DNA from 3 places in the Mucilaginibacter sp. P2_A4 genome. Region 1 is predicted to be linked to each of the others. Evidence: riboswitches for the same ligand, from Rfam matches in the RefSeq annotation. Region 1 holds a riboswitch; each other region holds the start of a gene.
The links. Region 1 has a riboswitch for S-adenosylmethionine ahead of AC1DYB_RS20205 (O-acetylhomoserine aminocarboxypropyltransferase/cysteine synthase family protein). Riboswitches for the same ligand answer to the same signal wherever they lie in the genome.
Positions count from the first base shown of each region.

Region 2: linked by a shared signal. The riboswitch ahead of AC1DYB_RS16700 (TlpA family protein disulfide reductase) and the one ahead of AC1DYB_RS20205 (O-acetylhomoserine aminocarboxypropyltransferase/cysteine synthase family protein) in region 1 are both predicted to bind S-adenosylmethionine.
Region 3: linked by a shared signal. The riboswitch ahead of AC1DYB_RS26130 (peroxiredoxin family protein) and the one ahead of AC1DYB_RS20205 (O-acetylhomoserine aminocarboxypropyltransferase/cysteine synthase family protein) in region 1 are both predicted to bind S-adenosylmethionine.

Region 1 covers NZ_JBFUCX010000011.1:146,603-150,857, reverse strand. Annotated here, with positions in the region: gene AC1DYB_RS20210 (homoserine O-acetyltransferase family protein) at 1-76, opposite strand, end outside; gene AC1DYB_RS20205 (O-acetylhomoserine aminocarboxypropyltransferase/cysteine synthase family protein) at 165-1,490, opposite strand; SAM riboswitch class I at 1,740-1,850, opposite strand; gene AC1DYB_RS20200 (trans-sulfuration enzyme family protein) at 2,462-3,580, opposite strand; gene AC1DYB_RS20195 (hypothetical protein) at 3,680-4,207, shown strand.
Region 2 covers NZ_JBFUCX010000008.1:283,675-287,929, forward strand. Annotated here, with positions in the region: gene AC1DYB_RS16695 (SusC/RagA family TonB-linked outer membrane protein) at 1-1,048, opposite strand, end outside; gene AC1DYB_RS16700 (TlpA family protein disulfide reductase) at 1,428-1,997, opposite strand; SAM riboswitch class I at 2,116-2,227, opposite strand; tRNA gene AC1DYB_RS16705 (tRNA-Gly) at 2,530-2,605, shown strand; gene AC1DYB_RS16710 (STING domain-containing protein) at 2,814-3,482, shown strand; gene AC1DYB_RS16715 (hypothetical protein) at 3,551-4,255, opposite strand, start outside.
Region 3 covers NZ_JBFUCX010000018.1:82,022-86,276, forward strand. Annotated here, with positions in the region: gene AC1DYB_RS26120 (family 2A encapsulin nanocompartment shell protein) at 1-655, opposite strand, end outside; SAM riboswitch class I at 1,037-1,152, shown strand; gene AC1DYB_RS26125 (protein-disulfide reductase DsbD domain-containing protein) at 1,380-1,826, shown strand; SAM riboswitch class I at 2,241-2,353, shown strand; gene AC1DYB_RS26130 (peroxiredoxin family protein) at 2,572-3,891, shown strand; gene AC1DYB_RS26135 (peroxiredoxin family protein) at 3,918-4,255, shown strand, end outside.

The sequences.
Region 1 (4,255 bases):
CAATCTCCAATTCATGTAATTGCTCGCCGGATTCAAGACCGAATGGTTGTGTGTACTTAAATATTTCTGTGTTCATTCTTCTGTTTTGTTATCACAGGTGCAGCTAATTTTAATTTAGCTGCATCCCGTAACAACTTTACTATATCACTTAAAAAAAAACTATACTATACTAATTGGGCCGATGCCCTTTTTATTTTGGCAAATGCCTGTTCAAAATCTGCTTTAATATCATCAATATGCTCAATACCAACAGCTACACGTAATGAATTAGGTGTTACACCTGCTGATAATTGTTCTTCATCAGACAGCTGCTGATGTGTAGTTGCTGACGGCTGAATAATCAATGTTTTAGCATCACCAACGTTAGCTAAATGACTAACCAGCAAAAGATTGTCAATTAATTTACCGGCATCTTCCTTATCGCCATCTATCTCAAATGATAGCACCGCTCCAAATCCATTTTTAAGGTATTTTTTCGCCAATTGATGATAAGGAGATGATTCCAATCCGGGATAGTTAACTGATGCTACCTGCGGGTGCTGATCAAGCCATTTGGCAAGCTCCAACGTGTTATCTACATGGCGTTGTACACGCAATGAAAGGGTTTCTAGCCCTTGGATATTAAGCCATGAGTTAAATGGAGATTGTGATGGACCAAAGTCACGTAAACCTTCCACACGGGCACGTATAATAAACTGGATGTTGCCAAAAGGACCGCCAATGCCAAATACATCGGCAAAAACCAAACCATGGTAACCTTCAGATGGCTCTGTAAACTGCGGAAATTTGCCATTAGCCCAGTTATAAGTTCCTCCATCAATTATTACTCCGCCAATGCTGGTACCATGACCGCCTATCCATTTTGTTGTTGATTCAACCACTATACTGGCGCCATGCTCCAACGGGCGAAATAAATAGCCGCCGGCTCCAAAAGTATTGTCGACTATTAAAGGCAGGTCATGCTTTTTTGCAAGAGCACCTATCTTATCAAAATCAGCAATGGTAAAGCCAGGGTTACCAATAGTTTCCAGGAAGATAGCTTTGGTTTTATTATCGATAAGTGCTTCAATGCTTTCGGCGGTATCATCCTTGGCAAAACGTGCCTCGATGCCTATTCGCTTAAAGGAAACTTTAAACTGGTTATATGTACCACCATATAAAAATGGTGAGGAAACAAAGTTATCGCCGACTTGTAATATGTTATTTAATGCAATGAATTGTGCTGCCTGGCCCGATGCTGTAGCCAAAGCCGCAACACCACCTTCTAAAGCTGCTATGCGTTTTTCAAATACATCAGTAGTAGGGTTCATAATGCGGGTATATATATTCCCAAACTCTTTTAATGCAAACAGGTTGGCACCATGCTCGGCATTTTTAAATACATAAGATGTGGTTTGGTAAAGTGGTACCGCGCGTGAACCCGTTGTTGGATCAACTTCCTGACCTGCGTGTAATTGTAAGGTTTCGAATTTTAAATTGCTGGTAGACATAGGATTTTTTTTTAGATTATAATTAATTCTTTGATGTTTAAATGGACTTTGGAAAGCTGAATAGGAAATGAATATCAGTTTAACAACACGTGCGTTTTTCGGGATTTGAAAAAGAGGAACGTGCTAAAGCATCAACAGCAGCAACAAATACACATATAGCTAATATTTGAGCTAATACGTTGTATATTACCGTTTTGGGTATTAAAAATGTTGCCTGTAGTAATTTTAACTAAATTTTTCATGGTTATAAATTTATATTCCCCGGTGTTATTTGCCGGGACAGGAATTGGCACCTTCTTCAAAATTGAAGGGTTGCCAGCGGGTCATTGAGCCTGATCTCTCGCCGCTTCTTTATAAATCAATACCCGAACTATGCGGAGGATTGATCGATTATGGTATTGCTACCAAATAATGTTCCAAATATAAGCGGATATTTATTTAAATACCAAATTAAATTTTATTTAGATAAAAGACGGGTGGACAAAGGAGCAAAAGTATCAGGAAGAAATAAAAAGCGTTGGTATCTGCGATCTCTTCTCTCGGTAAGTAGGAGAGAAAGGTTAAATCAGGTTAGCTAACAAAATTTGCATAGGGCACAAATCAATCAAGGTTACCTGCACCGTTAGGTGCTACCTGTTTGTAGAAAAACCACGCCCTTAACATTTGCCTCGTTGAGGCTACCTACCTGCTAACAAAGCCAATACCTTGCTAATTTGCAGGTAACGCCTACGGCGCAATTTTGTTTTTTCTTGATTATTGCTACAAACAGGTAGCGCCTAACGGCGCATGCAATTGTGTAAACATAGGTTTAGCGGGAGGGCCCGCGTAAGTTCTACATTAGTTAATACACCGGAATAGTTGTTTGTGAGGACACAAACAACGGAGTAAACACCAATTAGATTAAAGACTGTTGGATAAATAAGCAAAGATGCTTTGTTGATTTAATCCTTGCTCCTTGATCTTTTCATCCTTTATCCATTTAAAGCCTGCTCCAAATCTTCTATCAAATCATCAATATGCTCCAATCCAACCGATACCCGCAGTAAATTGCGCGGTGTTTTTGTATCCGGCCCCTCAACAGTAGCACGATGCTCTATCAGGCTTTCCACGCCGCCAAGGCTGGTTGCTTTGGTGAATATTTTTAGCTTATTGATAATGTTATGGGTATCATTTTCGTCGCCCTTAACTAAAAAGGATAACATTCCTCCAAAGGCCAACATCTGGTCTTTAGCAATTTCATGCTGCGGGTGTGATGCCAGGCCGGGATATAAAACTCTTTCTACTTTTGGGTGATATTCTAAAAACTCAGCTAATAATTGAGCGTTATACACGTGTGCTTTAACCCGATATGGCAGCGTTTTAATACTGCGCACCAGCCAAAAGCAGTCGGTTGGGGAGGGGATAGCACCGCCCATTTCCTGTACTTGGCGAATTTTCGCCCACCAGTCGCTTTTTTCAGCGGTAATTAGTGCCCCGCCCATCAGATCGCTATGGCCGCCAAAATATTTTGTGGCCGAGTGCATCACTATATTAGCCCCTAATGCCAACGGCTGCTGACATATTGGGGTGGCAAAGGTATTATCAACAACAACTTTAAGTCCTTTTGCCTTGGCAATACCCACCACCTTTTTTATATCAGTGATTTTAAGCAATGGATTTGATGGTGTTTCTATCCATATCACACCGGTTTCGGGCTTAATGTGCTGCTGGAGCACTTCGCTATCATTAACATCAATAAAATCGAAAGTCAAAATGCCTGCGAACAGGTTTTTAAGCTGGTTACGCAAACCGTGATACATATCGTCGGGGCAAATAATATGTGTGCCCGGTTTAAGCGATTGAAATACCGCCATACCAGCCGCATTGCCCGATGAAAACGAAGCGGCATCAACACCACCCTCCAACTGAGCTATAACATTTTCCAATAATGAACGGTTAGGGTTTGATGACCGACTATAAATATGCCCACCAGGAAAATCGCCATCTACACCACGCTCAAAAGTGGTAGACATTACAATCGGCTGTATCACAGCTCTTGATGATCCATCAATATGGTTACCTGCATGTATGGCTATAGTTTCAGTTTTCATTATCGTATTATATGTTATGAACTCAAAGTAAATAAGATTATTTGTGATTTGCTGTAGCACTTAGCCTCTTTTTTGCGAATAGGTATAAAAACCGCAACCATGAAAAAATCCCTTATCATTACCTTGCTTATTACCATATGTTTATCGGCCTGCAAAAAAGATGCACTTACAAACGATTATGATAAAAGTTATTCGGCCTGGTTAAGTTTTAAACGAGCTAACAACAACTCCTATTCATATACGACTATAAACGGCTCGGTGGTGTCAGGTGTTAGTGGAGAAACCAAAATCACAGTGAATAAAGGTGTTGTTATAGCAAGAGATTATACATCCTATAAATATAGCCCCAACGCGACCGGTACAGGGAGTGTAAAAACTACCTTAAGTGAATGGCACGAAGATAAAACCAATTTAAATACGCACGGAAATGTAGCAGGACAGGTACTTACCTTAGATGATATTTACAAAAAAGCTAAAAATGAATGGCTTACCGCTGATAAAAAAACTAATGATATTTTCTTTGAGACTACTATCAATGGCATGATATCAACATGCGGCTACAGGCCCAAAGGCTGCCAGGATGATTGTACCATTGGCATACATATTTGGTATATAAATGCACTGTAAACTCAATGTCATTACTTGCTATCATTAAGCGATGTACCTGTTGTATGA
Region 2 (4,255 bases), on a different contig from region 1:
TACCGCCTGATAATGCTACACCATTGTTAAGGGTTACTCCTGTTTTAAAGAAATTTTTAACGTTATCCGGGTGCGCTATAAAAGGCACGGCAACTCCGTTTGAATTAAATTGCGGAATTAATGAGCCATCCAACGCGGGGCCCCAGCTTTCGTCAACTCCATCATTAACACCGGCGCCTTTACCATCAACATAGCTAAATTTACCGTTTGAACCCTGGCCATACTGATTTTGATAATTTGGCAAAAGCTGTACGTTTGAGAAGCTGGTATTTGAATTAATATTGATACCCAAGCCCTTTGCGCCTTTACCTGTTTTAGTTTTAATGAGGATAACGCCGGCCGCCGCACGGTAACCATAAAGAGCCGCCGCATTGGGGCCTTTAAGTACACTTACAGATTCAATATCCTCGGAGTTAAGATCGGCGATGGCATTGGCAAAATCCCTTGATCCGTTTGTACCCAAAAACTGGGAGTTATCAACTATAACACCATCCACCACAAACAGCGGTTGGTTGTTACCCGCGATAGAGGTTTCGCCACGGATGATGATACGGGACGAACCCATATCACCCTGGCTGTTGGTTACCTGCACCCCGGCAATTTTACCGGCCAGCGCATTCACCAGGTTGGTTTCTTTAGCCTCGGAGATATCTTTCGACTTTAACCCCTGAACAGCATAGCCCAATGACTTTTTGTCCTTAGATATATTGAGGGCCGTGATTACCACTTCGTTAAGGGAATTGGCAGCCTCCTGTAATATGATCTGTAAATTGTTTTCAGCTTGCTTAACGGTGATCTCCTGCGCTGCGAAACCTATATAAGTAATTTTTAATATATCGTTAACATTGGCGCTGAGGGAGAATTTGCCATCTGCACTGGTTTGAGCACCATTGGAAGTTCCTTTTACAGAGATATTAACACCAGGCAATGGCAGGCCATCGGATTTAGCGGTTACCACCCCGCTTATTTTAACAGATTGCGCCGCAACTGTTTGGATGAGAAAAAATGGCAACAGAATTGCCAGTAACAGTTTGTAATTTTTAAGCATGATAAATAGATTGTGAATAGTTTTTGAATATCAATACAGCAGAATGAAAGCATTAGCTAACAGCTTTTTTGGCATGAAATACCCGCTGATATGCTTTATAGTACCTGTAAAGAATTAATTTTTGCTTTGTGGTTATTTAAAAGATAACAAGCTGCAGCAAGCACACTCATTAAATAACCATTGCGGTTGGGTTAGCATCAACAACGCATGCTTTGCATACAGCCATGGAAAGAATTGCAGGTAAACAGCGTAGCATCAGAAGAATAGTTGGCGTGAAAAAAGGTAGCTGTTGTTTTCATAACATTAAGATATTGACTTATAGAAAAAGCAACCGGAATAAATAATTGCAAGCAGCTTACTCCGTAATTGCCCGGTATTTTTAATTAACAGATGCAGTTTTATTATTAACCAGCGCATCTACAGCTTTTAGCATCGATGCAAATTCCTGGGTATCATATAAACGGGTGAGGTAAACTATTTTACCATCCTTATCAATAATAACATTACGCGTTACGCCGCTTTTTTTGTTGGCGAACCGGCCAAAAATATCGGCTCCGGGATCAAGCGCCAGCGGGTAGCTGATATTCATTTCCTGGTGAAATTTTGTTACTTTTTCAAGAGGCTCATCGCGATCTACGCCTATCAGAATCAGGCCTTTGTCTTTATAAGCCTGCCATACGTCCTTTTCAAGGTGGGGCATTTCTTCGCGGCATACACTGCACCAGCTGGCTGTAAATTGCAGAATAACAACTTTGCCGCGCAGCTCTTTTAAGGAGGTTTTGGTACCATCGGCAAGTTGCAGTTCAAAATCTGCAGGTGCCTGGTCGCCAACTTTTACAATATAGCCACGATCAATAGATGCAGGATCAGCTGGTTTTGCAGTTTGCGCGCCGGCAAACATGGCGCTTATCAGAAACGAACAGGTAATGAGTAAATGTTTAATATTCATAGTTGTAAATTTTAATGCTGCTTTTAGCAGGCATAAATTTTTAAGTATTTTAATTAAACAGGATTTCAGAGAGAAAGGGAGATAATGATCAGCCATGGGCTGTGCAATAATTTTGCGAATATTATCTTCTCCACCTTTTATAGCGGACAGGAATTAGCACCTTTATAACAATGGGCTTACAGGTTGCTAAGACATCATAGGGCCTTTCCCTCAGTCTTTCTTGATAATTAAAATTAAAGAACTTATTTCGTCAGCAAATATATAATATATTCTACTAAACACATAGACTTTATATAATTTATTTGTCATTTAAATATCTTCCCAATAATTTCATCCGGCATGCCGCAAATTGAGCCAAGGCAATGCTTAAATAAGAGCCTTATTATTCGCTTGCCGACCTATAATTTAAATTAAGCAGATGGTTAGTGTATTTTTAACTTGCAGAGTATTCAATTCTTTTTATATTTGCGCTCCCGAAAACGAGATAGGCACACGGTTAACCGCAACGCAACTCGAAACAGGAAACACCAATGCGAAAGTAGCTCAGTTGGTAGAGCACGACCTTGCCAAGGTCGGGGTCGCGAGTTCGAATCTCGTCTTTCGCTCCAAAGCCCTTCTCTAAAAAAGAAGGGCTTTTCTTTTTTAAAAGGTTAATAACCAGGCATCCAGTACGCTATTATCCTTACTCTCCGCATCGCTGCTGTGAATGAGGTGTTTCTCAACAAATTGCCTGTGGCAATTCAAACAAATTCCAACATTTTTTGCATACCACTTAATTAATCACTATTATTACTATTAACTAATAACCTGATAGTCATGACCTTTACTTTCAGATTTTTCCCGTTTAAGGATTTTATATTTTCCATTATACCAACCATTGGTACCTATGGCGGCTTCCTTGATGGCATTATTACGTTCCCCAATAAATGGATGGCTTTTGGGTCTGGATTTGTAGTATCTGTAATACTGGCAATAATTTTCCATGCCGAAAACAAGCGTAATTACAGAAGGTCGCTGGCCGAAATACTGGCGATGGGTTATTTTATGAATTTTACCGGCAGGCTGGCTAAACTTTTAAAAGGCAAGGCCGATATCAGTTTTTCTTTCCCGGATGCTAATCTTGTAGCTTACTCTCCCGGCAAGGTTAACGTTAAGGTAGGCATACCGGGTACCCTTAACGCTTTGGTTAAATACTGCAATATGGTAGAAGCACAAAGTGATGTAGTGTATATTCGTGAATCAACAAAAAATGACCCTTACTGGGTACGGGCAAAAAAGGAAGAAGATGGCACCATAACCATTTATGAATTTCCAAGAACGCTGTTTGCACTTTCCAGATACCTGGAAAAAGAGTTTGAGAACCAACAGAAAGCCGAAAAAAACTCAAAAAAGATTTATAAATACTTTGATGATAAACTAAAGCAATTGAAAATACAGCACAGCAATGAGTTCCCTAATGACAGGATCAAGTTTCAATACGTGTAGGTGTATAGATACATATTTTGTATCTCCCGGATGCAGATCCAACTGCTATATCCGCTGGGTATAATTTTCTAATTCTTCTTTTTTTCAAGCTGTTCCCTGAATTTTTTTTCCTCTTTTTCTTTCTTCTCCCTTGCTTTTTTTAAAGCCTTTTCCCGCTCCTTTTTATCCTTTTCAGTAACTGGCTTACCGGCTTCTTTTTCCTGCGATTTGCCTACCCCTACGCATGACTTGAGTCCATCGAGCAACGTAAGCCATATTGTTTTAAAGAAAGGAAAATTTGCCGGGCGGATAAAAACCACGTTGGCCGACCGTGGTATGGGCTTTCCCTCTTCGGGGTTATCCTGTTTAAGTATTACGGCATTGGCCAGCAGAGACATCAACGACTTTTTCGCGTAACCTTTTTCCTCATCGCGTTTCAGTAAATCCACCTTTAGGTTGTTGTAGAGGAATGTGACCTTACCGGCAGCGTTTTTTTTATTGCCGTGAATATTAAAGTTGAGACTATTTACCCTTCCCGATGTTATTTTTACCAGGCCCAGGGGCATAACCGCCGGATTAGCCGCCAACATATCCATAGAGCCCAGGTGCCCTTTATAGCTGTAGCTATAAAGGGCATCGCTTAAATTAAAACCAAAGGCCAGATCGAGCTTGCCTTTGCCCATAAAATAAGTACTGAGGTTAACCGTACAAACAGGATGCTGACTGAGGATAGCTTTTTTATTAGTGAGGTTGAGAAACCTACCCGTAGTATTATCAAACTTTACCGCCCCGGC
Region 3 (4,255 bases), on a different contig from region 1:
AAGGAATAAGCGGGATTCCTCTCCAGGTAATAAATTGCGATCCGAATAGTGAAACCGTTGGCGGTGGTACACCCCGGCGGGTACATTCACGGCCAAAGGCGGCAATAGCTAATGGGTGCAAAAGGAAAAAGCCGGGCTCTTTCCACACTTTGGTTATCAGTTCGTCCAGATCATCGGGGGTGGGAGGGCCCAGCCTGGTTTTAATTTTTTGTGATGGCGAAATACTGCTCAGTAGCCCGTATTCGGGGTTATTGATAAGTTCGCTTTCCTGCCTTTCTTTAACTATCTCAATAGTAAGGCGCAATTGCTCGCTGATCTGGTTATAAGGCTTACTATACAGGTCAGATACACGGGTGTGTACATCCAGTACCGTATTTACAGCACTCAGGTTGTATTCCCTGGGATTTTCCTCATAATCCACAAAGGTTGATGGCAGTTCACGTTCATCGCGCGAAGAGCAATCCACTTCTACATTGTTTGCATGTACCACCTTATTTAACCGATAAACGCCCGATTCAACCGGGATCCAATTGAGTAAATGGGTTAACCACCGTGGCGTAATAGTTGATAATTGTGGAACGGTACGGGTTGCTACCGCTAACTGCCTGGCGGCTACATCACCAAGGGCCGTTTGTTTTGCTTTTTGCTCTGCCATTTTTTAGATAATAGGAGTGTGCTTTAAATAATGATTTTAATGTGCCGTAAAAACAGAATTACATGACATACAATTATAGTATATAAATTCTATAGATTTTATATACTATTGAATTTTATTACAAAAAATAATTTTTAAAGGAGTGCTGATACTATAGTTCAGCTATTTTAAGGTTGAAGAGATAGGGGACACAGCGTTAACTTCATGGTAATTAAATGGGGCTATTTAATTGTTAATGGATTTGGTAATCCGGTATTATTGCCTAAAAATGAATGCTTCAACACCTGCAATTTATTTGAAAAATAACAAAATGAAATAAATTATATAAAGTCTATAGGAATTATAGTTTTTAATATATATTTGCAACATCACGTTCTTTTATACTTATCCAGAAAAGACAGAGGGAAAGGCCCCATGACGTCTTGGCAACCTGTACCATGAATCTCAGATTTAGTAAAAGGTGCTAATTCCTGCTCCCGTTGGGAGGAAGATAAGTTGGTATAGAATTCTACAGGTATTCTCTCCGGCTCTCTTTTAGATAAGTGTAAAGAACATAAATAAACAACTAAATACATGAATACTTTTTCCCAATTACCTGCCAATATTTACAGATCGCTTCGTAATGATGTAACAATGTGTTGTTGATTTAATGTTCCTTTAAAGAACCGGCCTCAATTGCAAACTACCCACTATACATCACATTATTACAAATAGAATTTACCAAATGAATAAAGTAATACTTACCGCTTTAACAATTGTTATCAGCACCACTGCTTTTTCACAGATCCTTACACCGGTAAAATGGTCATATGCAGCCAAAAAGATTGATAATGAACAAGCCGTAGTATTTATAAAAGCTACCATTGATAAAGGCTGGCACATTTATTCGCAGCATCTTGCCGATGGCGGACCTATAAAGACTTCACTAAAGTTTGAAAAAAACGACAACTACATTTTAGTGGGTAATACAACCGAGCCCAAGCCAGTAAGCAAGTATGAAAAATCGTTTAGCATGAACGTGCAGTATTTTGAACAGGCAGTTATATTTCAGCAAAAAGTAAAACTTAAATCGGGCCAGGCATCGGTTAGCGGCACGGTAAATTTTATGGCATGTAACGACAAGCAATGTTTACCGCCAGATGATGTGGAGTTTAATATACCCGTAAAATAGTATCGTATATAATCAAAATACTTAATTAGTAAGCAGTGCAATAGCCACCAATTGATCTGCAGAATTACAAACTAATACCATGAAACCAAGATCAAATTTATTCACTAAAGCCCGCAAACAGAATGGTGGCACCCTTTTCTGTTGTTATTGCCATTGTTAAAAACGTAGTTACGTTTCCGGTTTTTAAATCTTAATCAAGATATACATCCTGGCTGTACTAAGTGCGTTGCTTTGCTATGGTGGTAAATCAGGCGTGTGCTGTGCAGTCCAGGATGTATATCATTTTACAAGATAAATAATTACTAAAAACATAAAGAATTAAAAAATATTCTATTAAGTCTATAGATTTTATTGTATTTATCATATTTATTGCTACCTTTACACCATTCTAATTAACCCCACCATTAATTAGTTGATTTATAAAGAATAAGGGAGAGGAAGTCTCGATGATCTTATAGCAACTTTTCAGAAACCTGAAATAAGTGCTAAACTTTTTTCGGTAGCAATTATGCGCCGGAATATAAATTAACTAAAAGTCATGAACACATTTAACAGTCATTACCCACAGCCACAACCCGCAGCCATCAAACGATGTTGTTGTATGGTTCAGTATGTTTTCTGGTTTTAAAAACCAGGCACCTTAAAAATTTATAGCGTTTTTTCAAAGGCTTGTTAAGCCCAATGGAATACTTATGTCCAAATTTTCAGGCATCGCATCAATCAACAATAATTAAAACTTATACAAATGAACACTACAAACTACTTAACCAAAACAAGGCTGCTATCGGCCGCTTTACTGCTTAGTGGGGTTACGATATTATCGGCCCATGAAACCCCAAAGCCTAAGTTTATAAAAGAAGGTAAATGGCGCGGTGAATTCACCGTAAGCGAATCAAAAGTACCTTTTAATTTCGAGCTGAAAGGCAAGGATGCCGAGCACGCTGTGTTTACGCTTATTAATGGTTCACGGAGGGATAATTTCCACGTAAAATCTGTAGGTACCGATTCAGTTTATATTAAAATGAACACCTATGATGCTGCGCTGGTAGCCAAAATTGAAGACGATGGTTCGCTAAGCGGCGAATACCGTAGCCTGGTACCGGGTTTCAGGGGCAATTCTTTACCATTTACTGCAGAATATGGTAAAACCTACCGCTTTGTAGAACCCGGCAAAGATGTAGCCCCTAAAGCGGATTTGACCGGTAAATGGGAAATCAAAACCTACAGTAAAGAGGCTGTTCCTGCATCTATAGCCTTATTGAAACAAAAAGGAAACAAGCTTACCGGCGTAGTGATGACTGTAGTTGGTGATACCCGCGAACTGGAAGGTACTGTTCAGGGCGATGAATTTGCACTGAGTGGTTTTACCGGCCCAAGTCCGTTCATCATAAAAGGCAAGATCAACGCCGACGGCTCTATCAGCGGTGAAGAAGGCTTCGGCATCTATAAAAATCTGAAGTTCGATGCTGCTAAAAAAACAGAGGTGGAATTGCCTGATCCTTATAAGCTTACATTTTTGAAAGAAGGCTATAAAAAACTTGATTTTTCTTTCCCGGGGATAGATGGTAAACAGGTGTCTCTCAGCGATAACAAATACAAAGGTAAAGTAGTGATCGTAGAGATTATTGGTACCTGGTGCCCTAACTGTACCGATCAAACCGTGTTCCTATCTCCATGGTTCAATAAAAACCATCAACGTGGTGTAGAAGCCATTGCATTGGGTTTTGAGCAGAAAGACAGCCTGGAATATGCCAAATACACATTAGGTAAGCTGAAAGAAAAATACGAGATCAATTATGATATCGCTTTTGGCGGCCTGGCCGATAAAAAGCTGGTATCGCAGAAGCTACCTGCATTGAATAAATTTATCGCTTTCCCAACCACCATCATCATTGATAGAAAAGGTGATGTAAGGGAGATCTACACCGGCTATACAGGTACGGTAACGGGTAAATACCACGAAGATTACGAAAAGAAATTTAATAAACTGTTGGACGAACTTATCGCTGAACCGGCCCCGGAAACAGCGGCTATTGCAGATCCATCAACCCATCCAGGAAACTAACATTAACTGATCCTATAATTTATCAAATGAAAACTATCAATTTAATTACCTCATTCAAATGCCTGTCTGTAGGTTTATTGTTTAGCGGTGCAGCAGCATTAGCCGCGGATAAAAATCCGCCTGTGAAATTTATTAAGCAAGGTGTATGGCGCGGTGTATTTACCGTTGCCGAAACCAAGGTTCCTTTCAACTTTGAATTAAAGGGTAAAGACGCGGAGCACGCGGTATTTACGCTGATTAATGGCAGCCGCCGGGACAACTTTCATGTAAAGCAGATTGGCAGGGACTCTGTGTTTATCAAAATGAATACCTATGACGCCGCCCTGGTTGCTAAAGTGGAAGATGACGGAACGTTAAGCGGTGA